DNA from 2 places in the Peribacillus sp. Hz7 genome. Region 1 is predicted to be linked to the other one. Evidence: riboswitches for the same ligand, from Rfam matches in the RefSeq annotation. Region 1 holds a riboswitch; the other holds the start of a gene.
What was found. Region 1 has a riboswitch for glycine ahead of gcvT (glycine cleavage system aminomethyltransferase GcvT). Riboswitches for the same ligand answer to the same signal wherever they lie in the genome.
Positions count from the first base shown of each region.

Region 2: it holds a riboswitch for glycine, as region 1 does, so the genes downstream of both, ACE199_RS00070 (amino acid permease) here and gcvT (glycine cleavage system aminomethyltransferase GcvT) in region 1, are expected to answer to the same signal.

Region 1 is NZ_JBHHJV010000002.1:455,384-471,843, reverse strand. It holds gene ACE199_RS05915 (YqgU-like beta propeller domain-containing protein) at 1-37, shown strand, start outside; gene ACE199_RS05910 (DUF2759 domain-containing protein) at 86-259, opposite strand; gene ACE199_RS05905 (MBL fold metallo-hydrolase) at 471-1,094, shown strand; gene ACE199_RS05900 (M20 metallopeptidase family protein) at 1,140-2,309, shown strand; gene ACE199_RS05895 (class I SAM-dependent methyltransferase) at 2,389-3,465, shown strand; gene ACE199_RS05890 (DUF2626 domain-containing protein) at 3,511-3,753, opposite strand; gene ACE199_RS05885 (helix-turn-helix transcriptional regulator) at 3,841-4,542, opposite strand; gene comGA (competence type IV pilus ATPase ComGA) at 4,996-6,039, shown strand; gene comGB (competence type IV pilus assembly protein ComGB) at 6,005-7,057, shown strand; gene comGC (competence type IV pilus major pilin ComGC) at 7,071-7,385, shown strand; gene comGD (competence type IV pilus minor pilin ComGD) at 7,372-7,806, shown strand; gene ACE199_RS05860 (hypothetical protein) at 7,793-8,131, shown strand; gene comGF (competence type IV pilus minor pilin ComGF) at 8,115-8,561, shown strand; gene comGG (competence type IV pilus minor pilin ComGG) at 8,551-8,931, shown strand; gene ACE199_RS05845 (YqzE family protein) at 9,161-9,358, shown strand; gene ACE199_RS05840 (YqhG family protein) at 9,438-10,232, opposite strand; gene ACE199_RS05835 (DEAD/DEAH box helicase) at 10,210-11,898, opposite strand; glycine riboswitch at 12,094-12,182, shown strand; glycine riboswitch at 12,186-12,263, shown strand; gene gcvT (glycine cleavage system aminomethyltransferase GcvT) at 12,353-13,459, shown strand; gene gcvPA (aminomethyl-transferring glycine dehydrogenase subunit GcvPA) at 13,477-14,823, shown strand; gene gcvPB (aminomethyl-transferring glycine dehydrogenase subunit GcvPB) at 14,816-16,273, shown strand; gene ACE199_RS05815 (rhodanese-like domain-containing protein) at 16,342-16,460, opposite strand, start outside.
Region 2 is NZ_JBHHJV010000001.1:7,055-23,514, reverse strand. It holds gene ACE199_RS00130 (quinone oxidoreductase family protein) at 1-249, opposite strand, end outside; gene ACE199_RS00125 (DMT family transporter) at 741-1,637, shown strand; gene ACE199_RS00120 (hypothetical protein) at 1,825-2,319, shown strand; gene trmL (tRNA (uridine(34)/cytosine(34)/5-carboxymethylaminomethyluridine(34)-2'-O)-methyltransferase TrmL) at 2,839-3,309, shown strand; gene ACE199_RS00110 (VOC family protein) at 3,382-3,765, opposite strand; gene ACE199_RS00105 (YfjL-like protein) at 3,915-4,622, opposite strand; gene ACE199_RS00100 (TSUP family transporter) at 4,857-5,636, opposite strand; gene ACE199_RS00095 (hypothetical protein) at 6,037-6,447, opposite strand; gene ACE199_RS00090 (DUF4275 family protein) at 6,770-7,210, opposite strand; gene ACE199_RS00085 (SMI1/KNR4 family protein) at 7,289-8,113, opposite strand; gene ACE199_RS00080 (hypothetical protein) at 8,197-8,337, shown strand; gene ACE199_RS00075 (DUF3231 family protein) at 8,479-9,483, opposite strand; gene ACE199_RS00070 (amino acid permease) at 9,731-11,095, opposite strand; glycine riboswitch at 11,236-11,316, opposite strand; gene ACE199_RS00065 (hypothetical protein) at 11,757-12,155, opposite strand; gene ACE199_RS00060 (hypothetical protein) at 12,926-13,093, opposite strand; gene ACE199_RS00055 (LysE family translocator) at 13,845-14,450, shown strand; gene ACE199_RS00050 (SMI1/KNR4 family protein) at 14,605-15,483, opposite strand; gene ACE199_RS00045 (IS110 family RNA-guided transposase) at 16,129-16,460, shown strand, end outside.

The DNA of each region.
Region 1 (16,460 bases):
TAAAAAAGTGAAACCATTGTTTAAACTAAAGCAATAATACATACAAAAATCCCACCGTAAGTGGGATTTTTGTATGTATACATGTTTAGTGAGCAACAGGAAACCCGCTGTTAAGAATCGTCATGACAGTGAACCAGCCAAAGACAGCGGCACTTCCGCCAGCAAAGAGCAGTCCTAAATAATTCTTGTTTTTTAAAGTAGTAAAAACAGCGAACAATGCGAGGATTGAAACAAGTCCAAAAATAATCATCAGTACCATGATTTTGACCTCCTTATTAATCATTCAGCTTGTATAGTGTACCCAAAAACAAGATTGTTAAGAAAAACACAGGAATAAATTTGCATTTATTAACAGTTTACTTGGTTTTGAATAGTTTGTCGAGATGGAAAAATAGCTATGTTGATTGCTATTCCAATTTACGATTTGGTTATATAATGAAAGGAATAAAGAAATTGGAGTTGATAAGGATATGAAATGGAATCAAATCCCACTAGGGCCATTACAAACAAATTGTTACATACTTTCGGATGATCAAACATGTATTATTTTCGATCCGGGCGAGGAGCCCCAAAAGCTTATTCAATATATTCAAACGAAAAAGTTACAACCACTTGCCGTGTTATTAACGCATGCTCATTTTGATCATATTGGGGCTCTCGATGCTATTCGTGAACACTATCAAATTCCTGCCTATATTCACCAAAGAGAAGCAAAATGGCTCTCAGACCCAGCGTTAAATGGTTCGCAAAGATGGTTTCCAGATCATCCGATGTGCCTAAAGCCTGCTGAACATGTGCTGACAAGTGAACAAGAGCTGACGATTGGCTCGTTTCATTTTCAACTATTTGAAACACCAGGTCATTCACCGGGTAGTATTTCTTACTATTTGAAAGATAAAGGTATGTTATTTTCAGGCGATGTTCTGTTTTTAAATAGTGTTGGTAGAACCGATCTACCAGGTGGAAATCATGATCAATTATTGCAAAGTATTGAAAACAAATTACTTCCTTTACCGGATGATACAATTGTTTGTCCGGGGCATGGACCAGTGACAACAATTGGCGATGAGCGAGTAAGCAATCCATTTTTGTAAACGATAAGGCTCTATGATGGGATGGAAGAGGTGAAATCGATGCATATGGAAAAGATATATGCACAAATAGAAAATAGCTTTTCTGACCTGGTTGAATGGCGAAGATATTTACACCAAAATCCCGAGTTATCTTTTCAGGAAACGGAAACCGCAACGTTTATTGCCCAGAAGCTGCGTAGTTTTGGGTTAGACGTAAAAGAGAGTATTGGCGGAAATGGCGTTATTGGTATTCTTACAGGAGAACAAGAAGGGAAAACAATCGCCTTAAGAGCAGATTTTGATGCTCTTCCGATTCAGGATGAAAAGGAGACGACATATAAATCACAAAAAACAGGTGTGATGCATGCTTGTGGTCATGATGGCCATACATCTGCACTGCTTGGGGTAGCACGAACGCTTAGCCAGTTTCGAGAAAAAATAAAAGGGAAACTCATTTTTATTTTTCAACATGCAGAGGAGAAGCCTCCTGGCGGCGCAAAATTTATGGTCGAAGATGGGGCATTAGATGGAGTAGACGCTGTATTTGGTGCACATCTAGCAACAGATATTCCCTATGGAAAAGTGGCGGTTGGTTCAGGATTTCGTATGGCTGCAGTCGATGCTTTTACGATTACAATTGAAGGAAAAGGGGGACATGGAGCGAGACCTCATCAGTCAATTGATTCCATTGTGATTGGAAGCGAAATTGTCCAATCTTTGCAAAAAATTGTGAGTCGCAGAATCAACCCTTTACAGGCGGCAGTGGTCACTATTGGCGTTTTTCAAGCAGGTGATGCTTTCAATGTTATTGCCAATTCAGCTAAGCTTGAAGGAACCGTTCGTACTTTTGACCAGGATGTACGTGTTCAAATTGAAGAAGAAATTCGTTCTATTGTTAAAGGTATCACGGAGGCACATCATGCTAGTTATCATATTGATTATTTAAATGGCTATCCGGCTTTATATAATCATCCTTCGGAAACGGAATTATTGAGAGAAGTTTTGATAGAACTATTTTCGAAAGAGGCGATTGTAGAATTCGAGCCATCCATGGGCGCAGAAGATTTTGCATACTTTTTACAAGAAAAACCGGGAACGTACTTTAAAGTGGGGGCTCGAAATGAGCATGAAAGCACGCATTTTCCACACCATCATCCTCGTTTTGATTTTGAGGAGAAAGCGCTGGTCATAATCGGAAAAGCCTTTGTGAAAATTATTGAGCATTATGTATTCTAGCTAACAGGCATCTGAGACAAATTTTGTTTCAGGTGCCTATTTTTTATAATATTAGAAGGCAAATGGGGGTGGCAGTGTAATGGAGAAGTATATGAAACAGCTAATTATGAATAGTCCGGACCAAAAAATTTCTTTTTGCGAGTACATGGAGGCCGTTTTATATACGCCGGAGATTGGCTATTATATGCGTTCTAGGGAGAAAATTGGGAGAGATGGAGACTTTTATACATCTGTCAATGTAGGAGATGTATTTGGGAGAGTATTAGCTAAATGGTTTGCTTATTTAATAAAGGAGTACAACCTGCCTCCAACAATCATTGAAATTGGTTCTGGAGACGGAAAGCTTGTTTATGATATATTGCATTATTGGAAAGAGAAGGAGATTCAACTTTTTGATTGTGTTGAATATAGATTAGTTGATCGTAGTTTAGACCATCAGCAGAGACAAAAAGAACGGCTAATGGCTTTTCCGCAGGTTTCTTTTGGAGGTGTTCTTGAGCAATATTCAGAGATAAATGGAATTGTTTTCTCCAATGAGTTGTTCGATGCCTTGCCTGTTCATAGTATTGAGAAGCAGAATGGAGAAATGGTGGAGGTATTTGTTACAGTAAAGAACGAAATGCTTATTGAAATAAAATCGCCATTGAGGAATGATAAAATTATTTCTTATTTAGAGAGTCAGAACATTTGTTTAAAAGAAGGACAGCGTATGGAAATACCATTGCAAATGGTGGAACTGTATCAAAATCTTGCATCGCGAATACAATCTGGATTGCTTGTAACGATTGATTATGGTTATACAGATAAAGAGTGGCAACAACCCATTCATTGTCAAGGCAGTTTGCGTGGTTATTACCAACACAGAATGGTAAGGAATGTTTTAGAGCATCCAGGTAAGATGGATTTAACATCCCATATTCATTTTGATTGTTTAAGAAGAGAAGGAGTAAAGTATGGATTTGTCGAGGAGGATTTTTTACAACAGCAGGCATTTTTAGTGAAGGCAGGGATTATGGATGAATTAGAAGAAGATAATGGACTTGACCCATTTTCGGAAACAGCGAAGCGAAATCGAGCCATTCGAAGTTTACTTGTCGGGGGATATAGTGAGTATTTTCGAGTTCTTGTTCAGTCAAAGGGGCTTATTAACGGGTAAATCAACAGCCCATAAAATAAGATTTATGGGCGATGTATTATTATTTTAGTGAGCGGCACCAGGGGTCATTAAAAAGACCGTATAGTACGTAAATCCAGCGAAGAAAACGGTTAAGTATGCGCCAAACACATACAAATACATCCGTTCAGACAGTTTTAAATAACTTAAAAGCACAAAGAATCCTGTTTGAGCAAAGAAAAGTAAAGAAGTTTGGTACATATCGCCTAAATAGAAGAAAATGGCCATGATTCCTGTCCAAAAGCCACATACTCTAAACATGCGTTCCATTTGTAACCCTCCTCTTTTTTTCCAAACATTGTCATTATAAAACCATTATAGTGTAATTGATGGGGCTATGTAAAGCTGTGTTTGTATCTACTTTGTAATGATTGCTTTATATGTACAGAATGCGTATTCAGAAATAGAGTCTTGAATTTCTACTAGTTCTACTTTATCGAATACAGCTTGGACGATTCCGTTTAGAAAAGCGGCGTGCATTGTGGCAATGGCCTGCCGATTGGTTACAGCAATTTCACTAAATGGACAGTTAGAAATACGTAAAACAATTTCATTTTCTTCTGAATTTAGTTGGAAATTAGGAGAAAATCCTGCAGCGGTTGCGACATTATTGAGCAAATTGACTTTTCCTTGAAAGGATAAATGCTCAAAAGTAATGGCATTTTGAGCTAATTGTTGATTCACGAGTTCTTGACCGAATGTTCTTCCAGTATGGGATAAGGCCTCAATCCCTTGTTCCCCTAACTTACTCATCGATTCGATGGCTATTTTAGCAAGAAGCTGATAATCTCGGCTAGGAAAGTGAAGCTGAATAACTTTATCCGATAATCGATATAGCCTGCTTGGGCGCCCTCCCTTACCAGTTTTTCTTGTCTCAGAAACCAGCATATTTACGTCTTCTAGCTTGGATAGATGGAGTCGGGCTACGTTTGGATGAATGTCAAATGAATCAGCAATTTCTTGTACAGTGACATCATGATGATTTTTAATAATGTATTGGTAGATGTAAAATCGTGTAGGGTCTGCCAGCACATTTGTAATTCGTAATGTTTGTTCCACCTTCTCGCCTCCTAATGTTATTTGTTCCATTATAATACAGAGAGTAAAAAATGGAATGAAGGAAACGAGGATACACTTTTTGTTTAGAAAATGTTCACATTTTACACAGGTTAATAGTGTTTAATTATATACAAAAGCTATAAAATGCTTAAAAGTTAGTAAATTGTGAACAATTGGTGTTTTTTAAAACCGTCATTAGATGGCTTTAAAGTGTAATAGAACAGAACCTATAAGTAATATGAACGAAATGAGGTTATTTAATAAGTGGTATTTACTGGTTGTTTTTGAGTTGTAAATAAGTAACTTTGTTTAACAATAATTTTGATACGCAAACATTGAAAGTATAATCATGACATCGCCAAATAAATAAATTTTTTTTGAAAAAAAGAAGGATTTCCCCCAAAAAGTGTCGAAACTTGGAAACATAGAAAATGAGGAGGTGAATGCTCAGGCATGTCTATTGAAAAAACGGCAGATGATATTTTGAAGCGTGCTATCAGGTTAGCTGCATCAGATATTCATATTTTGCCTCGCAAAGAAGGTCCGCTCGTTCGATTTCGAATCGATAATCGACTCATTCCCCAAGAAACTCTCTCTTTTGAAGAAACAGAACGTCTTATCTCTCATCTAAAATATCTCGCATCAATGGATATCGGTGAAAAAAGAAGACCCCAAAACGGTTCGATTACGCTTCATTTAGAAGATCGAGTGATTGGACTTAGATTATCAACATTACCTACAGCATATGTTGAAAGTTTAGCCATTCGTTTAATTCCCCAGCAAAACATTCTGCCACTTAACCAACTCTCTCTTTTTCCAACCACTACCGAACGATTGATTTCTCTTTTAAAGCACTCACATGGAATGATTATTTTCACAGGTCCGACTGGATCAGGTAAAACGACAACGCTGTACTCCATCCTTCATCATGTGCAGGAATTGTATAACCGCCATGTTATTACTCTTGAAGATCCTATCGAAAATCAATCCGAAAACGTATTGCAAGTTCAAATTAATGAGAAAGCGGGAATTACGTATTCAGTTGGTTTAAAGGCAGCTTTACGTCACGATCCTGATGTGATTATGGTGGGAGAAATTCGTGATTCAGAAACAGCTAAAATAGCCATTAGGGCGGCACTTACCGGCCATTTACTGTTAACAACGATGCATAGCCGCGATGCCACCGGAGCTATTTCACGGCTGTTAGAGTTTGGTGTAAGCTGGTTAGAAATTGAACAAAGTTTAATTGCTGTAACGGCACAGCGTTTAGTCGAATTAAAAAATCGAAGAACAGTAGGCGGTGCTGCAAATAAGCGAGCAAGTGTGTATGAACTTCTTTATGGAAGAGATTTAGTGAAAGTGTTACAAGGGGTAAAAGGAGAGAATATTGAAGCTCGCCATCGAACGTTGAAAGAAGAAATCGGTAAAGCTGTAGCGATGGGCTTTGTTGAGAACAAAGAATTTGAAAGATTGGTATTTATTGATGAGAGGGGGTAAATGGAAGGTAAAGGAGCAAGCTTCATTTTTACTAAAGCTTGGGGAATTGTTGGAACATGGTTATTCTTTAGCACAAGCAATTCGTTTTTTAACGTTTCAGGAGTCGAAAAAAAGACAAGAAGATTTACAGGAAGGAATGGAACAGTTAAAAAATGGTGAGGCCTTACATCAAGTTTTAGCCGAAATGAAATTTCATTCTCAACTTGTAAGTTATATTTATTATGGAGAGCAATATGGTGAGTTATCGCGAGCATTAAAGGAAGGAGGGAAATATTGGACGAAGAGAGCGGAAGACTTGGACAAAATAAAGAAGCTATTCATTTACCCAATTTTTCTACTCTTTTTTATTGGTAATGTGTTTTTTATTTTGCAACGTGTACTTTTACCGAAATTTGAGACGCTTTTTGCTTCGATGCATATTGAACACAATATATTCTTGAACAGTATATTAGCTATCTCGGCTATTCTCCCGAAAATCCCTATCATTTTACTTCTATTGTGTATCCTCATTTATCTACTTAAACGATATTGGTTTAACCAATTATGCCCCCTTACTCAAAGAAGACTTATCTTGCATATCCCGGTTATTGGGATGCTTATTCGCTTATATGAAACCCACTTTTTTGCAAGTCAGTTTAGCGGCTTATTGTCCGGTGGTCTTTCTATTAATGAGAGCATACAGCTATTGGCGCAAAACAGGCAACAGCCTTTTTATAAAAAGCTATGTACCCAAATGCAGCGCGAGTTATTAGAAGGAAAGCAGTTTGAGGCGATTGTTCAGAAGCTTTCTTATTTTGAAAAGAACCTTTATATTGTGATAGCAAACGGTCAAAAGTACGGAAGACTTGATGAAGAATTATTTCATTATAGTCGTTTATTGTTAGAAAGAATTGAAGAGAGAACGAGTATGATTATGCGTATTATTCAGCCTATGTTGTTTTCATTCATCGGTCTGCTTATTGTCTCTATTTATTTAGCTGTATTATTGCCAATGTTTTCATTACTTAATGGCTTATAAGGAGGAGCTTTTGTTGAAAAGATTACGCAATGAAAAAGGATTTACTCTCATCGAGATGCTCATTGTCTTGCTCATTATTTCCGTTTTATTAATCATTACGATACCGAATATTACGAGGCATCAATCGACGGTTCAGACAAAAGGATGTGAAGCATTTGTGAAAATGGTACAGTCTCAGGTACAAGCTTATGAAATTGATCATAATAAATGGCCAGCTGATGTAGCGGAACTAAAAACGGAAGGTTACTTAATACAGACTACATGTCCAAATGGAGGAGCAGTTAGCATTGATAGCGATGGAAAGGTAACAGCTGATGCTAAAGAATAACAGCGGAGGGTATACGTTAACTGAGATTTTGATGGTTTTGTCCATTTTTCTTTTAATTGTTTCATTAAGCATCAATCTATATCCGCCATATATAGAAAGGATGGAAATAAAACAGTTTGTCAAGCAATTTGGAGACGATCTTTTTTACGCTCAGCAATATGCTATAAGCCATGAGCAACAGACAACTGTTTATATGTATAGTGATAATTATAAAGTGTCTTCGTCATCAGGCGATTATACGCTGCAAAGAACACTTCCTTCCCATATTACATTTAAGAATCGGACATTAGGAGAAAGAATTACTTTTAATAGTGTCGGTACAGCCATCACATCAGGGATTATGCATGTTCAATCAAAGCACGAGACATATAAATTAACAGTGTATATTGGTAAAGGGAGATTTAAATTTGAAAAAGTGTGACGGGTATATTTATTTAGATATGCTAGCAGCGTTATCCATGTGTTTATTTATTGTATTTGCGTTATTTCCTATATTCGATCAATTAAAGCTTAATAAGAAAAACATGTTGTTAAGGACAGAAGCGCATTATCTATTATATGAAAAGTTAACTGCATTTGCAGATGGAGAGATTGAGGCTGTGTCTATAGAAATCCAGCGCCAAAATCATCTGTTTACTTTGAACTGGGGAGTACCAAACGGCTTTCCTGAAATGGTGGAGGGTTGCATCCAGTATCAAAACGCCTTTGGTAAGAGAGAAGAGGTGTGTGATGCTACAAAAAAGTAATGGGTTTACGATGGTTGAAATGCTCATATCACTCGTCGTATTCATGATGATTTCTCTTTTTGTTTTACAAATCTTTTTGGTTATGTATCCCAATGGTATAACGAACAAGCAGCTCAACCATAAGGAATGGGAAGTTTTTTCGATACAGTTGCAAAAAGAATTGCGGGAATCGAAGAATCAAACAGTAAAGAATAATAAACTGTATTTGCTCACGAATGGAAGTGTAGCTTCGGTTGAATTGTATCAAAATATCGTACGGCGCCAAGTAGAGGGTTTAGGACATGAAATTTTATTGCAAAATGTCGCTGACTTTCAAGTAAACCAGAAGGGAAACCAAATTAGTGTAAAAGTTACGGATTATAGTGGGAAGCAATATAGTCGCACATTCCATCCATATTTTAAGAAAGAGTTTAACGTAAATGAAGAATGAAAAAGGTTTTGCGTCGCCAATTGTACTTGTTGTTTCGACCTCTTTCATTTTGTTGGCAGGGTATATGATGGAGCAATTTGTTCTGGATAAACGCTTTTATAAAGAAGTGGAAGAAACCTTAATGTCTGATCATTTATTGCGCTTAGCTGTTCGTGATTTGGAAAGAGAATGGGGCGAATTAGAAGAAGTCATAATTGAGCCGGCGATCCTTCTGTATCCAAATGGTGATGTGTATTATGAAGTGGTAAATCAAAATGAGGAAGTTGCTTCAGTTTATTTATACGGATCTACAGTCAATAACAGAAAGGGAGTGGTATTAATTTATTATGATAAGAATGTAGGAAAGGTAACAGAATGGGTGGAAAAATAGTCAATAGGTGTTTTTAGGGATGAATACAATATAGTTAACAGGGTTTATGGGAACGGGAAAATAACGGGCGGTAAACAGTTTGCTAAACAAAGGTAAGTATACGGGCCAAGAAGCTGGAAATCGATTGCTAACATAACGAAGCAGATTGGAGCAAGGATACAGTAGGACGTCTGTTAAATGCCGTATAAAGCCAAGAAAAAATGGGTATGCTTATGAGCAGGTGATGCTTATGTCAACAAATGCTTATATTAAATACTTGACACAACAATTGGTTCAATATTTTAATTTAACAAAAACAGAACGTAAGGAAAATCGTCAACAAAGGAAGGGAGAGCGTACTTCTTCTGTCTCTACTTGGTTTGGCATTGTTCCATTTGCGTTATCGATGTTTTTTAAGAAAATGAAAAAAGGAAAACAGATGTCCTAATTAGGCATCTGTTTTCTTTCGTTATAGATCAATAAATATTCAAGGCAGAGAGGAAGTTGTTTTTCTAGGAAGGCTCAACTTATGATGTTTTATAATCAGATAAATAAAATAACCCTCCATTCACGATTGAAATGTGTATTTTCGGTTCGTATTGAGCTTTTAACGCTTCTTTTTCTGTATAGTAGCTTTCGCTTTTTTCTTCACTTTCGTTGTAAAAATGTTCTAATAAACGGAGGTCATTATTCCATCGCTGCACCGCTTGCTCTGCCCAAGTATGATCATCCTGCTCAAAGTTTTGGCGAATATAACGATCCAATCTGGTTAATCCGCTTTTAGGCATAATGAGCGGAGAGAGTGTGAAAGAATAATCAGGAATTTTAGGTGTTAATTTAATAGAAAAAATGTGATTATGAAATTCATTTACGATTTCCCCGGTAATAAGATTAAGCCCGACGGATTGGAAAATATCTTTTTTGCGGTCACATTGATAAGAGATTTTTACATTCAGATTTAACCAAGGAAATAGAGAAACTTGTTGGCCGTTTGTTTGTTTATCTTCATATAAGCGAATGTAGCTAGCTAGTTTTTTTGTTGATTCAATAATTTGATGAAGACGTGGTGAACCGAAATAAATATGTTCTCCTTTTATATTTTCTGGTACGTTTTGGCTGTCTGTTATAAATGTTAATTGTGAAGGATTAGGGATGCCGCCTGTTTTTTCAAGGTAGTGCCAATAAAAAGGGCGGTTCATTAACTCTTTATCCATTTCAATTGTTAATTGAACAGTTAAATAAGTATTATGATTTTCAAGTATTTCACAATGATTCGCTTCAAAGTATGTGAGTAAAAATTTATGAATGTCCTGCTGCTGCATGAACGTCACCATCTTTCATTTGTTGAGCAAATTGAATGAGGGAAGATAAATTGTCCATTTTAATTTTCATTTCTCCTTCTGATTTGGACTCACCAACGACATCAATTAAATACTCTTCGATATTGTGAATATCTAGTTTTGTTAAAATATCATCTAGTTCACCGATTACTTTTTCGAATAAATGAATTTTTTCATATAAGAGTTTAAGGATATGTTCCTCCACCGTATTTCGAGTTGCAAAATTATAAATCATGACATCCTTTTCTTGTCCGAGTCGATGGATACGTCCGATTCGCTGCTCTAATCTCATTGGATTCCACGGCAAGTCAAAATTAATTAAATGATTACAAAACTGAAGGTTGATACCTTCTCCTCCAGCCTCTGTTGCGATTAAGACTTGCGTTTGTTTTTGAAACAGCTCACGCATCCAATCCTTTTTACCACGTTTAAAGCCGCCGCGAAATGGCACAGAAGAAATGCCATTTTGCTGCAAATACCATTGTAAGTAGAGCTGTGTGGCACGATATTCCGTAAAAATAATGACTTTATCATCGATTTTTTTAATTAACTCCAGCGCTTTTTCAGCTTTGGAATTCTGTTCTGTCTCGTTCACTTTTTGTAAGACGTTGTCAATCATCGCTGTAAAGGCTGCAGATGGATTTTCATACTTCGCTTTCATATTTTTTAATGTATAATATACAGCTTCGCGACTACTGCATGCTTCTCTTTGGAGTGTGAGCGTTGAAAAAGAGGAATGTCCTACTCCATCTGAATGGACTTTAAACTGCGAAACTGCATCATATAGAGCTTGTTCTGTTTTAGAAAAATCAATAATAATCGTTTCAACTTGGCGTTTCGTCCATTCGATTTTCGTATCTGCCCGGCGGTTGCGAATCATCACCGTGTTGACGAGTTCTTTTAGATGCTGATTTTCTTGGATGGTACGTCCTTTTCCTTTATATTTTTCGGCAAATAATTTGGCATTTCCTAAATGTCCTGGTTTTAATAGAGAAACGAGGTGAAAGATTTCTTCCACCTTATTTTGAATAGGTGTTGCTGTTAGCAATAAGCAAAACTTTTTTTTAAGATTTTGGACAAACTCGTAATTTTTTGTTTTATTATTTTTAAGTTTATGTGCTTCATCAATAATGACAAAATCATAATCTTGATTTAAAATCATCTCACTATGCGGCTTCCTTTTAGCGGTATCAATCGAGGACACCACTACATCGCAAGAGTCCCATACATAGCTTTTTCTTTGTGTAACCGCTGGTATATGAAACTTTGTATTTAATTCAAACGCCCATTGAGTGACGAGGGAAGCCGGTACAAGAATTAATACTTTTTTGACAAGGCCGCGAATCATATATTCTTTTAAAATTAAACCGGCTTCAATCGTTTTTCCAAGTCCTACTTCATCTGCTAAAATGGCTTTTCCATTCATTTCTTCCACTACTTGCCTAGCTGCTTCAAGCTGATGAGGTAACGGCTTTAAATAAGGCAAATATTTAGGTGCCTGTAATCCTTCAAAATCAGAAATAACAAGATCTTTAGTGACTTCTATTGCTAATTTATACAGCTCCCAGTTTGCCCAGGGCCCATCCTCATTAATTTTCGTTAAAAAATTATCACTCCATTCTAAATCAGAGGTAATTTCAATTTTCACACGCTCCAACCCCTTTCAAATTGTTCTAAACACGAATGTTTTATTGTGAAATACTCGGAAATGATCAGTTTTTAGAATTTATTTTATAAAAAATGATTGCAGTTATATCTCTCTTAAGGTAGGATGAGAGTATCTTGAAGAAAAGCATAATTTGTTTTTCATAGTATGAGCAGTACGTGACAATTTTATAAGCGAATGAAGGCAAGGGGAGAGACTACGTCATGTAGCGCCGAAGGAGCAAACGAAGCTGTGAATCTCTCAGGCAAAAGAACTCTTGCTGGACGCAACTCTGGAGAGTGTCACAATAGGTGACCACCAAAGGGGAAAGCCTTGTATAAGGTAAACTTTCAGGTTTCAGGACAGAGAAAAGCTATGATAGGCTTTCTCTGTCCTTTTTTATGCCTTTTTTGAGGAATATCTTCGCGTTAACAAGTTTATTGAAGGAGGGAATTCATTGACGAATTTAAAAAGAACACCATTATTTGAAGTGTATCGTGAGAGTGGTGCCAAGACGATTGATTTTGGAGGCTGGGAACTGCCTGTACAATTCTCAGGAATTAAGGAGGAGCATGAAACAGTTCGCACAAAAGTGGGGTTGTTTGATGTTTCGCATATGGGTGAGTTTGAAGTTAAAGGAAATCAGAGTCTTGCTTTCTTACAAAAAATGCTTACGAATGATTTATCCAAGCTGCAAGCAGGTGGAGCAATTTATACAGCGATGTGCTATGAAAATGGCGGTACAGTAGATGATTTAATTGTTTATAAAAGAGCAGAACAGGACTATTTGCTTTGTGTGAATGCCGCAAATATCGATAAAGATTTTGAATGGCTACAATCACACCTTATTGAAGATGTAGAGCTTGTTAATGTTTCTAGTGAATATGCACAACTTGCGTTGCAAGGGCCTCTTGCAGAAACGGTACTTCAAAAGTTGACGAAAGATTCAGATTTGAGTGAAATTGGATTTTTTAAATTCAAGGATGGTGTGAATATTAATGGTGTTCAAGCACTAGTTTCCCGTACTGGTTATACAGGGGAGGATGGGTTTGAAATCTATTGCCGTTCTGAAGAGGGGCCGCAACTATGGCGCAAATTGTTAGAGGCTGGTCAAGAAGAAGGGATTTTACCAATCGGATTAGGTGCGCGCGATACGCTTCGATTTGAAGCGAAGTTGCCATTGTATGGTCAAGAACTTTCCGCTGATATTACACCGATTGAAGGTGGCATTGGCTTTGCGGTTAAAACGGAAAAGAACGCAGACTTTTTAGGGAAAGAAGTACTTGCTTCTCAAAAAGAAAATGGAGCTCCACGCAAGCTAGTTGGATTGGAAATGATTGATCGCGGGATTCCGCGTCATGGCTATAAAGTCTACAGCGGCGAGAAGTTAATTGGAGAAGTTACGACGGGAACTCAATCACCAACTTTGAAGAAAAATGTTGGGTTGGCACTGCTCGAACAAGCATTTACTACTCTGGGCACTGAAGTCGAAGTAGAGATTCGTTCAAAACGCTTAAAAGCTGTTACAACGGCAACACCATTTTATAAACGACCACGAAACTAGAGGGGAAGGTTATTTAAATGAAACATCGCTATTTACCGATGACAGAACAAGATCAAAAAGAAATGCTATCAGCAATCGGGGTTTCTAAAGTTGATGAACTTTTTAGTGATATTCCGGAAAGCGTTCGTTTTCAAGGCGAATATAATATTAAACAAGCGAAATCGGAACCGGCTTTATTGAAGGAATTAACGAAATTAGCAGGAAAAAATGCAGATTTAAAAAGCTATGCATCGTTTTTAGGAGCGGGAGTATATGATCATTACGCACCGATTATTGTCGATCATGTGCTTTCTCGTTCAGAATTTTACACAGCGTACACACCATATCAGCCTGAAATTTCACAAGGAGAGCTGCAAGCAATCTTTGAATTTCAAACAATGATTAGTGAGCTAACAGGTATGGATGTAGCCAATTCTTCGATGTATGATGGCGGGACAGCTTTGGCTGAAGCAGCGATGTTAAGCGCAGGTCAAACACGTCGTAAAAAAATCCTCCTTTCAACAACTGTTCATCCAGAAGCAAGAGATGTGGTAAAAACATATGCAAAAGGACAACATGTTGAAGTAATCGAAATTCCTTACAAAGACGGTGTAACAGATGTAGCGGCGCTTAAGGAATTGATAACAGATGAAGTTGCTGGTGTGATCGTTCAATATCCGAACTTTTTCGGTCGAATTGAACCATTAAAAGAAATAGAAGAAATCGTTCATAGTGTAAAATCGATGTTCATTGTATCCAGCAATCCACTTGCGTTAGGGGCGTTAACTCCTCCAGGTCAATTAGGAGCTGATATTGTGACAGGAGATGCACAGCCATTTGGTATTCCATCTTCGTTCGGTGGACCTCATTGCGGGTATTTTGCTGTTACAAATAAGCTTGTTCGTAAAGTGCCAGGTCGACTTGTCGGTCAAACGGTTGATGAGAATGGTAAGCGCGGATTTGTATTAACACTTCAAGCGCGTGAACAGCATATTCGTCGTGATAAAGCCACGTCTAATATTTGTTCTAACCAAGCCTTAAATGCATTGGCAGCGTCTGTTGCCATGACTGCTCTAGGCAAAAAAGGTGTAAAAGAAATGGCCGTTCAAAATATTCAAAAAGCTCATTATGCGAAACAAGTACTAAAGCAACAAGGGCTTGAAGTGGTCTTTGATGGTCCTTCATTTAATGAGTTTGTGGTGAAGCTGCCTGCTTCTTATCAAGAAACGAACAATCGATTGTTTGAAAAGGGAATTATCGGCGGTTATGACTTAGGAAGCAGCTATCCAGAATTACAGAATCATATGCTTGTCGCTGTAACAGAGCTTAGAACGAAAGAAGAAATTGATGCATTTGCTAATGAATTGGGGGATCATCATGAATAATCAAGACCAATCGTTAATTTTTGAAATCAGTACACCAGGTCGTATTGGTTATAGTTTACCAGAGATGGATGTAACAGAAGTTTCATTAGATGATATTTTACCTGCGGAATATATTCGTGCTGAAGAAGCGGAATTGCCTGAAGTATCAGAACTTGATATTATGCGTCATTATACGGCTCTTTCTAAGCGAAATCATGGTGTAGATTCAGGGTTTTATCCACTAGGTTCTTGTACGATGAAATATAATCCAAAAATTAATGAAAATGTTGCTCGTTTAAATGGATTTGCTCATATTCATCCGTACCAAGAAGCGAAAACGGTTCAAGGGGCTCTAGAGTTGATGTATGACTTGCAAGAGCATTTAATTGAAATTACTGGAATGGATCAAGTCACGTTACAGCCAGCAGCTGGAGCGCATGGTGAATGGACGGGATTAATGATGATTCGTGCTTATCATGAAGCAAATGGAGATACAGGTCGTACAAAAGTTATCGTACCAGACTCAGCTCATGGTACAAACCCAGCTTCTGCAACGGTTGCAGGTCTTGAAACGGTTACGGTGAAATCCAATGAAAACGGCTTAGTTGATTTAGAAGATTTAAAGCGTGTAGTAGGTGCTGATACAGCTGCATTAATGCTGACAAACCCAAATACACTTGGATTATTTGAGGAAAGCATTTTAGACATTGCGAAAATTGTGCATGATGCTGGTGGTAAATTGTATTATGATGGAGCGAACTTAAATGCTGTGTTATCGAAAGCTCGTCCAGGAGACATGGGCTTCGATGTGGTTCATTTAAATCTTCATAAAACATTTACAGGTCCGCATGGAGGCGGTGGCCCTGGCTCAGGTCCAGTTGGTGTAAAAGAGGATTTAATTCCGTTTTTACCTAAGCCGATTGTTACAAAACAAGGGGATCAATATGTATTAGATTATGACCGACCACAAGCTATCGGTCGTGTAAAACCGTACTATGGAAACTTCGGTATTAATGTCCGTGCGTATACGTATATCCGCTCAATGGGTCCAGATGGTCTTAAAGCGGTTACGGAAAATGCCGTTATTAATGCGAATTATATGATGCGTCGCCTGGCTCCTTTCTATGACCTTCCTTACGATCGTCATTGTAAGCATGAGTTCGTGCTCAGCGGTCGTCGTCAAAAGAAACTAGGTGTACGTACGCTGGATATTGCGAAAAGGCTGCTTGATTTCGGCTACCATCCGCCAACTATTTACTTCCCATTAAATGTGGAAGAAGGAATGATGATCGAGCCAACAGAAACGGAATCAAAGGAAACGCTGGATGCTTTTATTGATGCGATGATTCAAATTGCGAAAGAAGCAGAGGAATCACCAGAAATCGTGCAAGAAGCACCGCACACAACGGTAGTTAAACGTTTAGATGAAACACTTGCTGCTCGAAAACCTGTGTTACGTTATCAAAAATAATCATGAAAAAATCCCTGCTTTTATATAAAGTAGGGATTTTTTTATGCATTTTATACAGAATAAGTTTCTTAGCTTTTCTTTTTAATTTTACCGGTCCACATTCTGAACCCGCCTTTTAAATGAAACAGTTCTTTATACCCTTTTTTCTTTAGTAAAAGAGCTGCTCGACCGCTTACAATTTCGCTTT
Region 2 (16,460 bases), on a different contig from region 1:
AGCACTTCCTACTTTAATTTCAGAAACCTGGTCTCCAACAGCAACGACCTCACCTGCTCCATCTGCTCCTAAAATAGATGGCAGTTCCATCCCTGGATACTGTCCATAAGTAATCCATAGGTCTCTTCGATTTAACGATGCATATTTAAGTTTTACTAAAACTTCATTTGCTTTTGGCGTCGGAACTTCCACATCTTCATATCTTAATTGAGTAGGTCCGCCTAATTCTCGCAAAACAATGGCTTTCATCTATTTTCCCCCTAAAAGTATGGATTGAACGAGCGCTCACTCGAATCTAATGTTAAAATATACCTTATTTTCAGTATATTGTAACATCCAAACTATTACAAACGATTTAACTCATACTGAATACACAAAAGAACGTCATTTAACAGACTTAGTTAAGGTGCCTGTCCCCCAGCTGTTTAGGTTGATTGCTTATTATAAATAACCTCACTCTATGTTCCGAATTCACCTACTAAATTCGCTGTTGCAGAAACAGACCCTATAGTTGAATACGCTTCTATAAAGTATAATTAGACAATATCAATATGCTAGTAGAAATAGGGGGATCATTATGCCATTATCCAATATACATTTATACACTTGGAAGTCCTTTTCCACATCACCGCCGCCACCGTTTACTCCAGCTGTTAAATCAGCACTGAATAAGCTTATATTAAAAACAGATTAAGAATCTGCGAAATATAAGCTGTTTCGCAGATTCGAAGGAGTAGACGATGAAATCTAACATTCAGTTCCTATTATCAATGATCATCTTTGGTACGATTGGCGTATTTGTAAGATACATTGATTTATCTTCGAGTGAAATAGCTTTATTACGTGGTTTAATTGGCAGTTTCTTTTTAATGACAGTCATGTTCATGATGAAGAAAAAATTTTCATGGGCATTGGTTAAAGCAAATGCTTTGATTTTATTACTTTCGAGTATTGCATTAGGTGGAAATTGGATTTTCCTTTTCCAAGCGTACAAGCATACAACCATTTCTAATGCAGCACTAAGTTATTATTTTGCACCTGTCTTTGTCCTGATCCTTTCGCCGTTGGTACTTAAGGAAAAATTATCTGCAAAGAAAATAATCTGCATTGGTATAGCCATGCTAGGTATGTTGTTGATTGTTGGTAATAGTGGTGTAAGTACATCTGGATTAGGTCATTTACTTGGCATTGGCTATGGATTAATGGCAGCTATATTCTACGCTTCATTAATGCTATTCAACAAGTTCATCATAAACATGGACGGGCTCGGAATTACATTCATTCAGCTTGGAACTTCGACCTTGCTTCTCATGCCATATGTATTCTTTACTGAAGGATTTGGCATTTTGGAAGTATCAAGTTCTTCCATTCCATTTATTTTAATCTTAGGGATTGTACACACAGGTATTGGATTCTTGTTATTCTTCTCAGGTATGCAGAAATTAAAAGGGCAGAGCATCGCTGCATTAAGTTATACAGACCCCATCACATCATTAGTGATTTCTGCTATTATCTTGCAAGAACAAATGACAGTTGTTCAAATGCTTGGTGGTGCATTGCTGTTAGGCTCAACATTCGTTAGCGAAAATCAATCGATGAAATTTTCAAAGCGATTAAAGATAAAATCAGCTAAATAATGTACAAAACAGCGGGAAGCATTCGTTTCCCGCTGTTTCGTATGTTAGAGTATTTTTATTTTTCTTGATAATCTATTAGCTGGTTTAGCTCAATAAGCTCTCTACTTCAACCATTCATTAAAAACCGCATACTTTATTTTAATTTGAGAAAAATATAAGAAAATAAAATTAGGGGGTAACCGTAACAATGAAAAAAATATTTGCAATATGTCTACTATCTCTTTTATTTATCTCCTCAACAACTCTAGAGACAGAAGCTTTAACGTTTGATAAATTACCGGCCGAACAAACAACGAAACAATGGTCAGTTAAATTAGACAAAGCTAAACTAGGTGGTACAGGGCTAGTAAAATCAAAGGAAGGAAACTTCCATAGGTATTCTTTAAAGGTTGATAACATTGGTGAAGACGTGTTATCTGCAGAAATCCATCTGTTTAGAAACCAACCGAATTCTAAAACAAAATATGCACTATTTGGCTGCCCTGATCAAACTGATTGTAATAAAAACCACTTTGAACAATCAGTTTCTTTAGCAGAACAATTGAATGAGAAAATCCCCTATCAATTTCACAGTTTTCTTTTAGCTGAAGAAGCGTCTGAATTAGAAGTAGAAATTGTTTGGACTCAAAAAGGAAGTGAAGGCAGGCCATTAAAAGAAAGATTTATATTCACTTCTAAATAATACACAGGTGCCTGTCCCTCACCGCTTTACAACATTAAACGATTGAGGGACAGGCACCTGCCTATTTGTTTTTAATCAGTATAATATTCCAATCTCGTGCTGCTTACTTCACAATTATCACAAATATAAAGTTGGATAATATAATCCTCTTCAAATACTTCTTCTTCGATATAAATGTTTGTTGAGTCACAACCATAACATTTTTTACTCATACTAAACACTCCTTATTTCTACTAGTTGTATTCATTATTCCAACAATAAGCTAAAAATAAACAACAAGCCGTAGAACTTCTCACCTTGTTCGCTACATTCTCCAACAAATAAAAAAAGAAGTTCTTTTTTTCATCAGAACCTCTAATTAGCATTATAAAAATACAATAAATAAACTTTTAATATATTTTACATATATTGTTAATTTAACACTATTCCCCTTTACCTATCCTGCTCCGTTTAAGTACAAATCTTCACAATTCGTATGCTATAATTTGGAGGGTAAAATAAAAATAGAGGTGACCATTCTTGGCAATACATGTTGTACTATATCAACCAGAAATTCCGACTAATACTGCAAATATTGCACTTACTTGTGCTGCAACGGATACAGCCTTACACTTAATCCGACCTCTTGGCTTTTCAACAGATGAAAAAATGATCAAACAAGCAGGTTTAGATTTCTGGCAGCTTGTAAACATAACGTATTATGAATCATTGGATGACTTTTTCTCAAAAAATCAAGGTGAGTTTTACTATATTGAAACGTTTGGTGAAAAAACACATTCAGCCTTTGATTTCAGTGATGTATCAAAGGAACATTATTTTATGTTTGGAAAAGAAACAACCGGTTTACCAAAAGATTTACTAGAAAAAAATGAAGATCACTTTTTAAGAATACCAATGAGTAATCATGTTCGTTCACTGAACCTTTCGAATACAGCTGCTATATTAGTATATGAGGCCCTGCGCCAGCAAGGATATCCCCATTTAAAATAAACAAAATCTTCCGTCTCGGAAGATTTTGTTTACCAATAAGTTCATTAAGAACTACGTTTCTTCGCCATAAAATTACTTCTGCACGATCTGAATAAGGTTGCCGCATGTATCATCGAAGACAGCTATTGTGACTTCGCCCATTTTTGTCGGTTCCATAGTAAACGTTACGCCTTTTTCCATTAATCGTTCGTACTCTTTACGAATATCTGCAACGCCAAACATTGTTGCTGGGATGCCCTCGGCGAATATCTTCTTTTGATACTCCTTTGCGGCAGGATGGGCATTCGGTTCGAGTAAAAGCTCGGTACCGTCTTGATCATCTGGAGAAACAAGCGTTATCCACCTAAATTCTCCAGCAGGAACGTCCTCCTTTTTTACAAACCCTAGTTTTTCTGAATAAAACTCCAGTGCCTTTTCTTGATCTTGTACAAATATACTGGTAACAACGATTCTCATACTGTCTTTTCCTCCTTTGATAGTTGTGACACATGGTACTGTGCTAACAATCTGGCTGCAAGTAAAACAACCCGCTAGTTCAATTTATAAGTACCTTTTATGTTTTTTATTTTTAACACATTTCTTAATGAATAGCGAATCACCATCATTTATTCCTTAATTAAATATTTCTCTATATCTTCTTGTTCATGAACCTTCTTTAAATCTCCTGCTTCAAAGAAAATACGATAAATATGCCCTTTTTCTTGCTCTTCTGCTCTCTCTTTATAATCAATAATGAGGCCAATATTATCGATACCTTGCTTTTTTAGTTCTTGGATTAAGGTATATGTTTCATGGATTCCTCTTTTCTTCGTTTCTTCACTCCAATAGTCCTGCAATCGAAGTACCAGATCAAGTTCAGAATTCACCTTTTTGTAATCAGGAATATTATCGCTCTTAATTTGTAATTCATCAGCAATTCCATAAATGAACATGTAATCATAAGATTCAATTGGAAGACTTTTAAAAGAACGTTTAATAATAGGATAACTTTCTTTTTTTAATTGGCTTGTCCATAATTCTTCTACATAATAGTCCAAATATTCACCATTACCTGCTTTATCACTATTAAATGTAAATTCTTCTTGATCTCTATGTACTTTAAACGCGGCCCCATAACTTCCATCTTTATAGTTATAATATTTATCTACTACTTCTACATTAATGTTGTACTTGTTTTCGACATGCTTTTCTAATTCTTGAGATACCGCAACCTTTTTCCATGGTACACCATTAAATGAAACGTATACAAAGCCTCCAAACACAATCATCGCAGCTGATACGATACCTAAAGTTACTTTTGTTGATTTTTTCATTTTGTCTCCTATACATTCAAAATACTTAAAATGATAACTTTAAATCAGAAAAATCTACTTTAACAGAGTTATAACTTATAAGTATCATACAGAATTTAACTTGTATGTATTATTTTATCACATTATTCTCCTCCGTTATTCTTAAGTACAATTTTTCACGAACTCTTCAATACAAATGAGGATTGTCCTAATTTAAAGTCTGAGAAACAAATAGTATATATCCGCCCTCGTATATTAATGAATCTTCTCCATAAAAAAATCATATCCATTTTTTAAAATAAGCAAAGAGGTTACAAGAATAAAAATAATTCGCACATAAGTAGCTCCACGTCCTAATGCGAATTTCGCTCCAGCAAAAGCGCCCATAATCATCGATAAACCCATAATTATTCCATATGAGTAATTAACTGTACCAAGAAATAAAAACATAATAAGTGCTGCGAAATTACTTATGAAATTAAGTAGCTTGGCATTTCCTGAAGCTTGTATAAAATCAAAACCCATTATGATAAAGACAAATATAATAAATGATCCTGTACCAGGCCCTAAAAAACCGTCATAAAAACCAATGGCAATTAACACACTGATAAAAAGAGCTTTGCTTTTCTTTGTCATTACACGTCGTTTTTCAATGCTTCCCCAATCTTTTTTTATAATTGTGTAAATCAGAACAACTACCAGCATGATGAAAATAAGAGGCTTGAGTAAATCAGGTGAAATATAGTGTACTGTAACCGCCCCAAGCATTGATCCCATAAAAACAAGCGGTACAATCGGCCTTAATAATTTGAAATCAATTTTTCCAGCACGTAAAAATGTCAGCATACTCGTTAAATTTCCTAATGTAGATGCAAGTTTATTCGTGGCGATTGCTGTGGCTGGTGGTAGGCCAACAAACAATAATACTGGTAACGTAATCAACCCACCACCACCAACAATTGAATTTAAAAAAGCTCCTAAAAAACCAAAAATAAATAAAATAATGACTAATGAAATATCCAAATCTCCAAACATAAAACGGCCCCTTTTTAGTTACTACTAAAATAGTAACTAAAAAATCAGTTTTTTACAATTAGGAAAATTAAAGATTCGTTAAGTTAAAATAAAATCCTTCTTGAATTAAACTGCATCCTTTAGCTAAATAAGAAAAAGGCGTTTCCAGTTATTTCAGAAACGCTCCCGATTATTGAAGGTCATGGCTGCTAAAGATGGCTTGCACTTATTGAACTCTAGCCATCTGTTAGCTTAATAAGAGTCACCATAACAATCGTTATAGACATTTATTCTTTTTTCATTTTTTCTTGCGTTTCCTGTTTGGTTAGAATTTTGTAGTCCGTGATGAATTTTGAATTTGGAAGATAATGAATGACAAACCATCTATCAGAATGTGATTCTAGAACACTTGTCGGCAACTTCAATTCTTTATTTTGAACTTTAACATGTAAATAACTTCCCGCCTTATATGGACTTCTATATTCAAATTCCGTAGGTCCCCTTCAACAACTCTATGATTATTTGTTGAATAAGCAGGAATGTCTAACCAATGAGGGTTCATAAACAATAACACTATCGTAGTGATTGAATAAAGAATACGCTCTACTAATGCAAGGTCTTTTTTAAAGAGCATGACAGCACAAGAAAAAGCAAGGATTAGTGAACTTATAGAGATAATCCAAAACATTTCCTTAAACGGAAATTTTTCTTGTAACATGGTTGCCCCAGCTCCCACAGCTAACGAAACGTACCAAATACGTTTAATTAGTTTTCTAAGAGGACTTGACGATTTTTCTCGTTTAGCAGACTGTTCTTTATCAATATCGTCCATCATTTTAAATCCTTTCAAATTTTTCTTTTTATACGTTTCCCGAATCAATGATGTTTCAATTCATTTGTTGCCAAATTAATAATAATTAATAAAATAATCTTTTCCTCAATTCACACACAAATGAAGAAATGCAGAAGAAAACAGCCAATCGGTTTGATAATCGTTTCTGGACATAACGGACAAAAAAGCACATAAAAACAAACAATGGATTCCTTACGACTGTAAGAAAAAGCCCAAACCCTTGCTACAAAAGGATTTGAGCTTTGTTTAGACGATGACCTGTGAGGGACTTGAACCCCCGATCCCCACCCGCTGTATAACTTTAGATTGTTTTATCTTTTCTACTGAAATAAGGACCGCACCAGCCTGTTTCATGGGTTCTCACATAAGTCCAGCTGAATTCCTTATCTACTACATACACATCTTCTTCATTTAGGAAATCATCTGCATTTAAAGATGAAGCCTTTTCAAGAATTAACGCATCATTAGAATGCTGATAAAAAACATAACAAGATTGTTTTGATTCTTTGTTAAATGCTAGATCAGCTTGTTCCTCTTTCAAGCACTTCTTTTTTTCCCAGCTAAATACATGCCATAGGTAGCCACAGCAGCCATCTTCATCATAAAGGTAAATAGAATTTTTTTCTTTGTCACTAAGATGATTGGCAAAGTTATCTTCCCATTGTTTTCTTAGATACGTTCCCCACTTAGGTATTTCAGTTACCTTTACTTTTTTCTTCTCAAGCAGAGAGACTAAATCCATCACATATTCCAAAACGACACCTACTCTACATAATACTCATGTCTCATTCGTATCTCTGTTAAAAAATATACTAAAACCTTACACGTTGAGTCTCCTATGTAATTCCTTTAAGCTATACAAACTCAAATCCCTAACATCCCTATTTTTACTTTGAGAAAGTTCATTGAAAACCTCTAATAAATAATCATCCTTTATGATTCCCTTATTCTCCCCTTCAGCACAACAGGATAAGAAAAGCAATAAATAAAAATGGACTTTTGGTTTTTCGTATTGTCTCATTTTTTCAACCATATAACGAATTAACTCGTTATTCGTTGAGAGAATTTTTGTGAAAAAACGGTCAATTTCTCCTGGCTTTCCCTTTTGTATTACATTATCAATCTTTGCATAGTAATCTTTTATTTCCTCCTCAGAAAGCTCTGAATCATAAGGGTCTAATTCCTCTTCCTCTATGTAATCAACAAGTCCGCCTATAAATTCCTGAAAATCATTTGCTAATTTTATCTCTTGATTTTGCTCTACATCGATGAAAATAACCGAAGGATTTTTCCTCTTTCTATAATCCAAACAAATAAACATCGGTGGGTCTGCCGATATAATCAGTAATTTTTTACTGCGTATTCCCCATTCTTTTCGCAAATACATACTATCTAGTAGTCCTGGATTTTCCCCGATTCCATATAAATAATCGACATGCACAGAATTATTAGCCCAACTATTCGGAGTAGTAGTCGGGAAATACTTCTTTTTTACATAGAACCCATTCCTTTTCCTCATCAAGTGTATATATGATTCTGGCAAATCCACATTTAATTCCTTCTGAATATTTTCTACTATCTCTGAATCGACTTCACCTTTGAAATACTCATCCAATTCTTCTTCCCATAATTCTTCTACATTCATTCTCTAATACTCCCATAAAACAGAAAATACTGCCTTTTTAATCAATTTTATCATCGTTCACAATAATAGATGCAAGATAAAAAATGAAACAAGGCATCAATCCCAAAATTGTCAGTGAACGTCTCGGTCATGCAAATGTCGGCATTACGTTAGATATCTACTCCCATACTGATTTGGATATGCAAATAGAAACGGTGAGCAAATTAAAGAAAATGCTAGGTTAAAAGTAAAGGAATTCTGTTTATAAGTCAAAACAAGAAAATGACGTGTAGAATGGTACACGTCATTTTCTTATTTCCCGTACATCTTATTCAACTATATCGCCCGATTGCTGAAGATCAATTCTATTTCTTCAATTGTACTAATTAATTCTGTATTAATTGATTACGGTCATCTGTTTGTGGAGGTTCCTCCATCCAACCGTGTTTAATCATAATATTGGCTCCATCTTCGGCATATAACGAGATTTCTGGAATTAAAGATGCATATTTTAATCCTAAATCTCTTCTTGGACTTGCCGCCAATGATATTCCAAAGTTTCCAATTCCTGCAGCAGTCATTGCTGAGACATGATACATCATTAATTTATCTGAAAAAATATTTGTTGTTGTATCTAAAACAGCCGAATCCCAACCCATAGGGGCTGATAAATCCTCCTTTATTAAAAACTTGCTAAATGTATCTACATATTTTTTGGAAAGCTGTTTTCCTCTTGAGAAAAATTGTTTCACTTCATCATTTTGAGCAGTTTGGGCAAATCCTGTTATTAAAACTTTCCCCACAGAATTTGTTTCAATATTAAAAAATAAATGGGAGATTTCAACTGAAGTAAGGGACCTCCTTTTCCCGAAAAATCCAGCTAAAAAGTGTTGTTTTTCTACGAAATCCACTTTGTCGGGGGTAGATATATAAGGAGGTCTTACATAGGTCCCTTGTTTTAACATTAAATCACGTGTTTTGTCCTGCAATTCAACCCCTTTATTTAATACACGCTTATGAAAAGTAACCACATCTGGCCGTGTTGCCAATCTTAATGACAAACTACTAGTTGACATTGCAAGAGTAGACATGTGCCGTAAATACATTAAGAAAAATGTATCGGAAAAAAGTCTTGGAGCTTGTAAATTTACATCTTGTTCTGTAAACCCGATAGGTATCGGAAAATCTTCTCTTTGAAACAGTTCCTGCATAATGGAAATATTCTCTTTGGCTGTATCCAGCGTCCATTCAACAATAGGACGTACTTCTTCATCTTCTACTTTTTTTAAGAAATAACTGTTCACACAAACAGCCAATGTATCGTTTATGTATTGGGTCCATAAACTAGACATTTCCGCAGCAGTTAAACGAATATTTGTTTTATCTTCCATTAGAACAACCTCCTATGTAATGGAATACATCATGGAATAATATCCCCTCAAACGGTTAAAAATATAACGGAACAATCTAGTTATATTTATCGAATAGAAAAAAGGTCTTAGCTGATACCTCTAGATAGCCCTCCCTTCTTGTAGCCATTAACAAGCCTTAAGGGGGCCCTTTCGGTGCCCCCCTTAAACAGATACTTATCACAATTCAAGCCCATTCGTTAAACTAAAAAACGCTCCCTCATTTTTTCTAGGTAGATAATTTTATATTTTTTTCCTTTTTTCGACGATTTGAATACAGAGTAAGTAATAGAATAAACCAAATTGGTGTTAACAACAGGGCCGGTCGTGTTTCTTCAGCAACCAGCATAATGATGAGAATCATGGCAAACAACGTTAGGACAGCGTAATTAATAAATGGTGTGAATGGTGCTTTAAATTTGGATCTTGCCTGTAATTGCGGACGTGTTTTCTTGTACCTCAAATGGCAAATGAGAATGACACCCCAAACCCAAATAAAACAAATCGCACTAATGGTTGTCACGATTCCAAAAGCTTGTTCCGGTATAAGTTTGCTCAAAAGAGCTCCCACTAATAAGACAAGCACAGATATCCATAACGCACTACTTGGTACATGATTCTTATTCAGTTTTGCAAAATGCAATGGCGCTTGGTCATTTTTGCTTAAATTAAACAGGATTCGGCTTGTTGAAAACATCCCGCTGTTACAGGCAGAAGCAGCTGAAGTTAATACGACAAAATTAATAATTCCTGCGGCAATTGGAATCCCTACTAGACTAAACGTTTTTACAAAAGGACTTTCTGCTGCATTTAGTTCTGTCCATGGGTTAACACACAATAGGATAACAATTGCGCCAACGTAGAAAAATAGGATTCTTAAAGGAATTTTATTAATCGCCGATGGGATATTTTTTTCTGGATTGGATGTTTCCGCTGCCGATACACCTACTAATTCCACACCCACATAGGCAAAGACCACCATCTGGAATGAAAGTAAGAAGCCTGATATTCCGTTTGGAAAAATCCCTCCATGTTCCCAAAGATTTTGAATCGTAACCGTTCCTGCATCTGTCTTGAATCCTATCACCAGCAAAATAATCCCAATGCCTATTAATGCGAGAATCGTGATGACCTTTATTAATGCAAACCAAAACTCCAATTCTCCAAAAAGCTTTACGGTTAATAGATTGAGTCCTAATAAAATGATCAAGCAGATAATGGCAGGTATCCATTGCGGGATATCAAACCAATATTGTACATATACCCCAACAGCAATCACATCAGCCATAGCTGTCATAATCCAACAAAACCAATATGTCCATCCGGTTACAAACGCTGCCCGAGGTCCAAGATAGTCTTCGGCAATGTCTGTAAACGATTGATAACCTGCTTTAGACAGCAAAAGTTCTCCTAGCGCCCTCATCACAAAAAAAATAGCAAGACCTACGATTAAATAGGCAAAGATGATGGACGGACCTGCTAGTTGTATCGCTTTGCCGGATCCTAAGAATAACCCAGTACCAATAGTGCCTCCAATCGCGATAAGTTGAACATGCCGATTTGATAAACCCCTCTTTAATTCATGTTGTGCCATAATGGCGCCTCCTTAATAAAAGCTTACATATGAAACGAGAGCAATAAAAAAAGAGATTGGATGTCCTCCAATCTCTAAGATATAAGAATAATAAATAAGTACTTGTTATGCTAAAACGCTCAGCACAACAAATACATATTCAATACTCTTCTGTCCTTTTGCCTGAGATTGTGAACCCTTCGGCGCCGTGGAATTCCCACGGTCTCTCCAGAAGCTGCTCCTGCTATAGTGTGATCCATAGCAATCATAGCTTGCTTATTATTTAAAAATATTATTTCTGAATATTTTCCATTTTAGTAGTAGATTAATATTTTGTCAATATAGTGGATAGGGCATATCTCTCATCATCTTTGATTTCATTTAGGGTACAGTTCGAAAGAATTCATCTGTAAATTCTATAATTAGCGTGTACACAATAAGGCTTATCGCAATAAGTTTACAATTAAAGCAAAAATTCTTTGCTCTAAATATTCTTTGCTGAACATTGAAATAATGCTTAAAGGGATGCCAATGCAAAAGAAGCTGATACATTAAGCACCAGCTTCAGTTTCTATGTATTCAGTTCCACGTTTACTTGTTTTTACTATGTATTGATCCTTCATTTCAAACATATTAATCCCTTCTGTATAATATCAAAAAGAAGTGCTTCAACAGCACCCCTTCAGTAATTCAGTAAATCATCAACATCAACTGGTTTACCAGCATTGAACCTATCATTAAAAACCATTCCAAGAAATCTTATTCTTTGACCATTGTCCAGTTTCATCAGTATCCTATTCCATTCTGCAAAACCATCTTCAGCACTTTTAAGTTCACCTTCATCATGTAGTGCATTAGCAAGTTCTTCATCTTTCAAACGGTGTTTTGGATTATCTTTAATTTTAATGGTCATATCCCTAAAAATAAGGGTATTACCTTTTTCAGCGTATGCAATATAGTTTGGTGCAATTCTCATTGCTTCTTTAAATGTTGGTGCTTCTAAAATCTTATCAGGTTTATCAAATGTGCATATTAAATACTCACCACTTGGATGTACGTATATGTATCTTTTTTCTTTCATGGTTCACATCACCCTTCCTAATTTACCTATATACGATCAAGCGTAAAACTTCTTTTGTTCAAACGTTCTTTGTTTCAAATGTTGTTACAGCGATGAACCAAAGATATTCGTCAAACGTTAACAAATGTAGTCATTTTTAGTCAATTATTGTATATGATACCATATAATCTAACAGAAATAATTGTTTTTATTGGCTGTAGAAGGTAGGGTGAAAGCTAGTTGAAGGATAGGGTGAAGAGGTGCTCGGGAAGTTGGAAAACAAAAGGAAGAATGTAATTTCAGTACGTTTGAATGATGCTTCACTTGCTAGAATTGAAAACAGCTAATAAACTGAACAAAACCTTGAATTGATGTGCAGAGAAACGCAATACAAGCAAATTATCTTTTACTTTGTGGGTACTGCATCAACTCATTTCTTTACAGAAGCTTTTACAACAAAAAAAGAAGCACCTACCAGTGCAACTAATCACCAGTAAGTGCTTTTTATTTTTGAAGATTAATATTCAATTTTTTTTTTATTTGGAAAGTACCAGCAAACACTGAATACTTTTCCTTACTAATAGGTACTTCGTTAAGCCCTGAAGTAAGACAAAGTGAGGAAAATTTATGAGGTAAAATTATTTTTCTGAAATTTGTTAGCTGGATATTTGAAAAAGGGCTTCTGTAAAATCATATATAGGGGTGGTTGTTCAGAATGATATATATTATGTATTGGTTATAGCAAGATATTGAAAATAAGAAGTCTATACAGCAGAAAAGCAGAAACTAAGTTAATTCTTAATTTCTGCTTCTTCGTCTGATATTGCCTGTAATTCTATACTGTTTACGAGAATAACATTATTATTATTTTTCTCATTTACCTTATTTATTTCCCAATAACCTGATTCATATCTATGTACGACCTTATAACATTCATTCTGATACATAACAATTTCCATATAAACCTCCGTATAATCAACTAAATTATAACATAAACAAGAAATCGCACTACATTAGTATAACATAAATAAGAGATATCACCACATTAGTATAGCACAAATAAGAATTTTCGACTATATCACTATATAACTTTCGTGAAAACAACAGCCAAAAAATTACTAGGAAACAACTGCTATTATTTTCTTTAAAACCTGAACCATCCTTCACACGTTCAAGCCCTGTAAAAGTGCCGGTAAAATGCTGAAGGTGGAAATTTGTGCTTATATATTCTGATAGCTAACCTCACAAAACTATATACCCCGCCCCCCATACATACCCTTCCAACAAATCACAACAAAACTTGAATATTAATATTCAACAGTATAGTGTAAAGCAAATTACATTGACGCCTTTCCCTTTCCACGTGCAAGGTTCATTCTATGGGTATTTTTATCAATTCCCACCAGTATCAAACCTGTACATTTACCAGTATCTGTTCACTTGATTGCAACATCTTAACAGCACCATAAACTGCACTTTTTGATACGCTTCTTTCTTATAACTTTTGAAACTTAAAAGCATAAAAAAAGACCGTCTATTGACGGTCCTGTTCTTGTATTAAAGCACCTCGTAGTTCAACAAGGAATTGAATCAAACAAAGGTTATGTTCAAGTATATACACGATTAATATATAATACAGTGTAAGAATTTTTACCATATCATAATTGGAAAGGTGATGATAAATTGGAAAACTTTTATCTGTTTATCCTTATGTGTATTTTTTTTATCATTTTACCCGGTCCCGATACTGCAATTGCTACAAAAAATACTGTCACCGTTGGGAAAGTCGGGGGGCTTAAAACAGTTTTAGGTATTTGTTGTGCCCTTCTTATCCATACTTCTGCTGCTGTATTAGGACTTTCAGCCATCATTGTGAAATCAGCATTATTATTTTCTATCTTCAAATATGTAGGTGCTGTTTACTTACTATATCTGGGTGTTAAGACATTATGGTCTTTAAAGAAAAAGGAAGAAACAGCAAGCGTTGAGATGAACAAAAAAAGCAAGTTTGTAAGCACATCTTGTTTTAAACAAGGGTTCCTTACAGATATCCTGAATCCCAAAGTTGCTATCTTATTCTTAACCTTTTTCCCTCAATTCGTTGACCCTGGAAGCAATACTTTTTTACCGTTTGTTATAATGGGTACCACTTATACTGTATTGACTGCCGTATGGTCTTTACTTTATGTATATTTAATCAATTATATTAGTGATTTTATGAAAAAACCTAAAACACAAAACATTATTGAAGGAATCACAGGAACAATACTGATAGGTTTTGGTATAAAGCTATTTCTTGAAAAGACACATAATTAGATTATTCTTATGCATTAGGTAAGACCCTTGATTTTCCTAAATCGAAGGGTCTTATTTTTTCCGGAATAAATTATCTATTTCAACCTTGTTAAACTAACCTGCACCGTTAGCTGAATAAACAAAGATGTATTTCACTGCTCATTGGTGAATAACATTATTCCTCATCTACAAAGTCAATCATCACTCCAACAACCATTTTTGAAATGTTATATTTTACTTTCACTTCGTACATTCCGTCACCATAACCAGACATTGAAACCGCACCATCTGAGACAACTCCCCCTTGTGCATCTGAAGCAACTACCTCATCAAATTGGATGGCTTCGTCTCTACCAAATGTTTTAAAGTCAAAAATTCCTGCTTGTGCAGAGTCAACTCCAATCTGTTTATCGCAAACATGCCATTTTCCACTTGGTTTCTTTTCCCCATAAAATACAAATAAGTTTTTAACAACTTCATCAGGAGTATAAGAAATGGAAGCTGTCCAATTACCATTTTTCACATTTAAAAGTACGATTTGCAACTCAGCTTCTTCATCCACTTTATAGTATGGGTCAGTAACAATAAACTTTCCACTTTCAACCATAAAAGTGCCAAGTTTATTAGGCTTATTAGCATTTACTTTAGGTACATACCAATCTATAAATTCTTTTAATGTTAATGCTTTACAATCGCTTTTCTCAGTTTTAGCATACCAAACATAGATTTGTTCCTGCATAAATCTTTTTCTAATTCGGTAACAAAGCTTATCACCATTGATATTTTCACCAATACACATCATTTCACTTGGGATATTATTTGGTCTGAATTCCCGATTTTGTTTTACAATATCAATTGTTAATGCTGTTTGTTCATTAGTTTGAATAGGGAACAAAGTCCAATCACCAAATTTTGCTCCATTCGTTTCGAAAAAAAGTTCCTTGTATTCATCTGGAAAAATAGCACCAAGTGCTTTTTCTGTTTTTTTCAATTCAACTAACGACACTCCATCCACTTTCGAACTTGGATTAATCATGTTTATTACTTTCTTCATCTCTTCCTCCATGATACTTTCGGATTACTTTGTCATACTACATTCAAATTAACATGAATGTTTTCGATATTTATTATAAAAAACCCTCTATTTATTCAATAAAATAAAGCATTCCTTGTTCAGCTAGTCGAGTAGAAGGGAATCTCTCTACCTCACGGTAGATTGTATTCCTCCCCCCTCACAGAACCGTGCTTGCGCAATTAACGCACACGGCTCCTCCTAGTTACCATTCACATAATATAGCTAATCTCTTTTCTTAAGTCATATATGTTAACCTTAATTCTTGCGTAAGGTAATGGGTATTTATTAAGAAAGAGTCTGAATTTATCCCAAGTAAATGATTTCCTTTGACTTCTTCTATTGAGCCATTTAAACAGTAAGTATCCGATTTTCGTATTATAAGGTCAATCAGAAAAGAAAATATTTCTGATTGACCTTTTTTTATATCGATATATGATTGCGGTAGCCGGGGTAGAAGGTTCTGGCCCTTGGGACTCGATCCCGTCCATTAAACAGTTCACCCCCTACTTGTAGAAACATGATTGAGGCTGGTTGGGACAATGATCTCGTATAACAAGCGAAGCTATGATACTACATGGAGGAATAGGGGTTACCGGTCAATAGATTTTTAGGAGGGGATAAATGATGAATCCAGTCATAGGTCTGGATGTAGCAAAAGGTGAAAGTCAGGTTCAAGCATTCTTGGATAAAAAGCAGCCGTACAAAAAGAGCTTCAAAGTAGCACATACTCTTGAAGGGTTAAGTAGTCTTCTAGATTTCATTAAAGAAGTAGAAGATGTATCAGGGGGACGTCCTCCCATTGTGTTAGAGGCCACTGGACATTATCACACACCAATTGTCCAGTATTTTGAGGACAGAGGGTATTTATTAATTATCGTGAATCCTCTCATATCATATCGAGCTAAGAGTTCTAGTTTACGCAAGGTAAAGACAGATATCATTGACGCTTATCACCT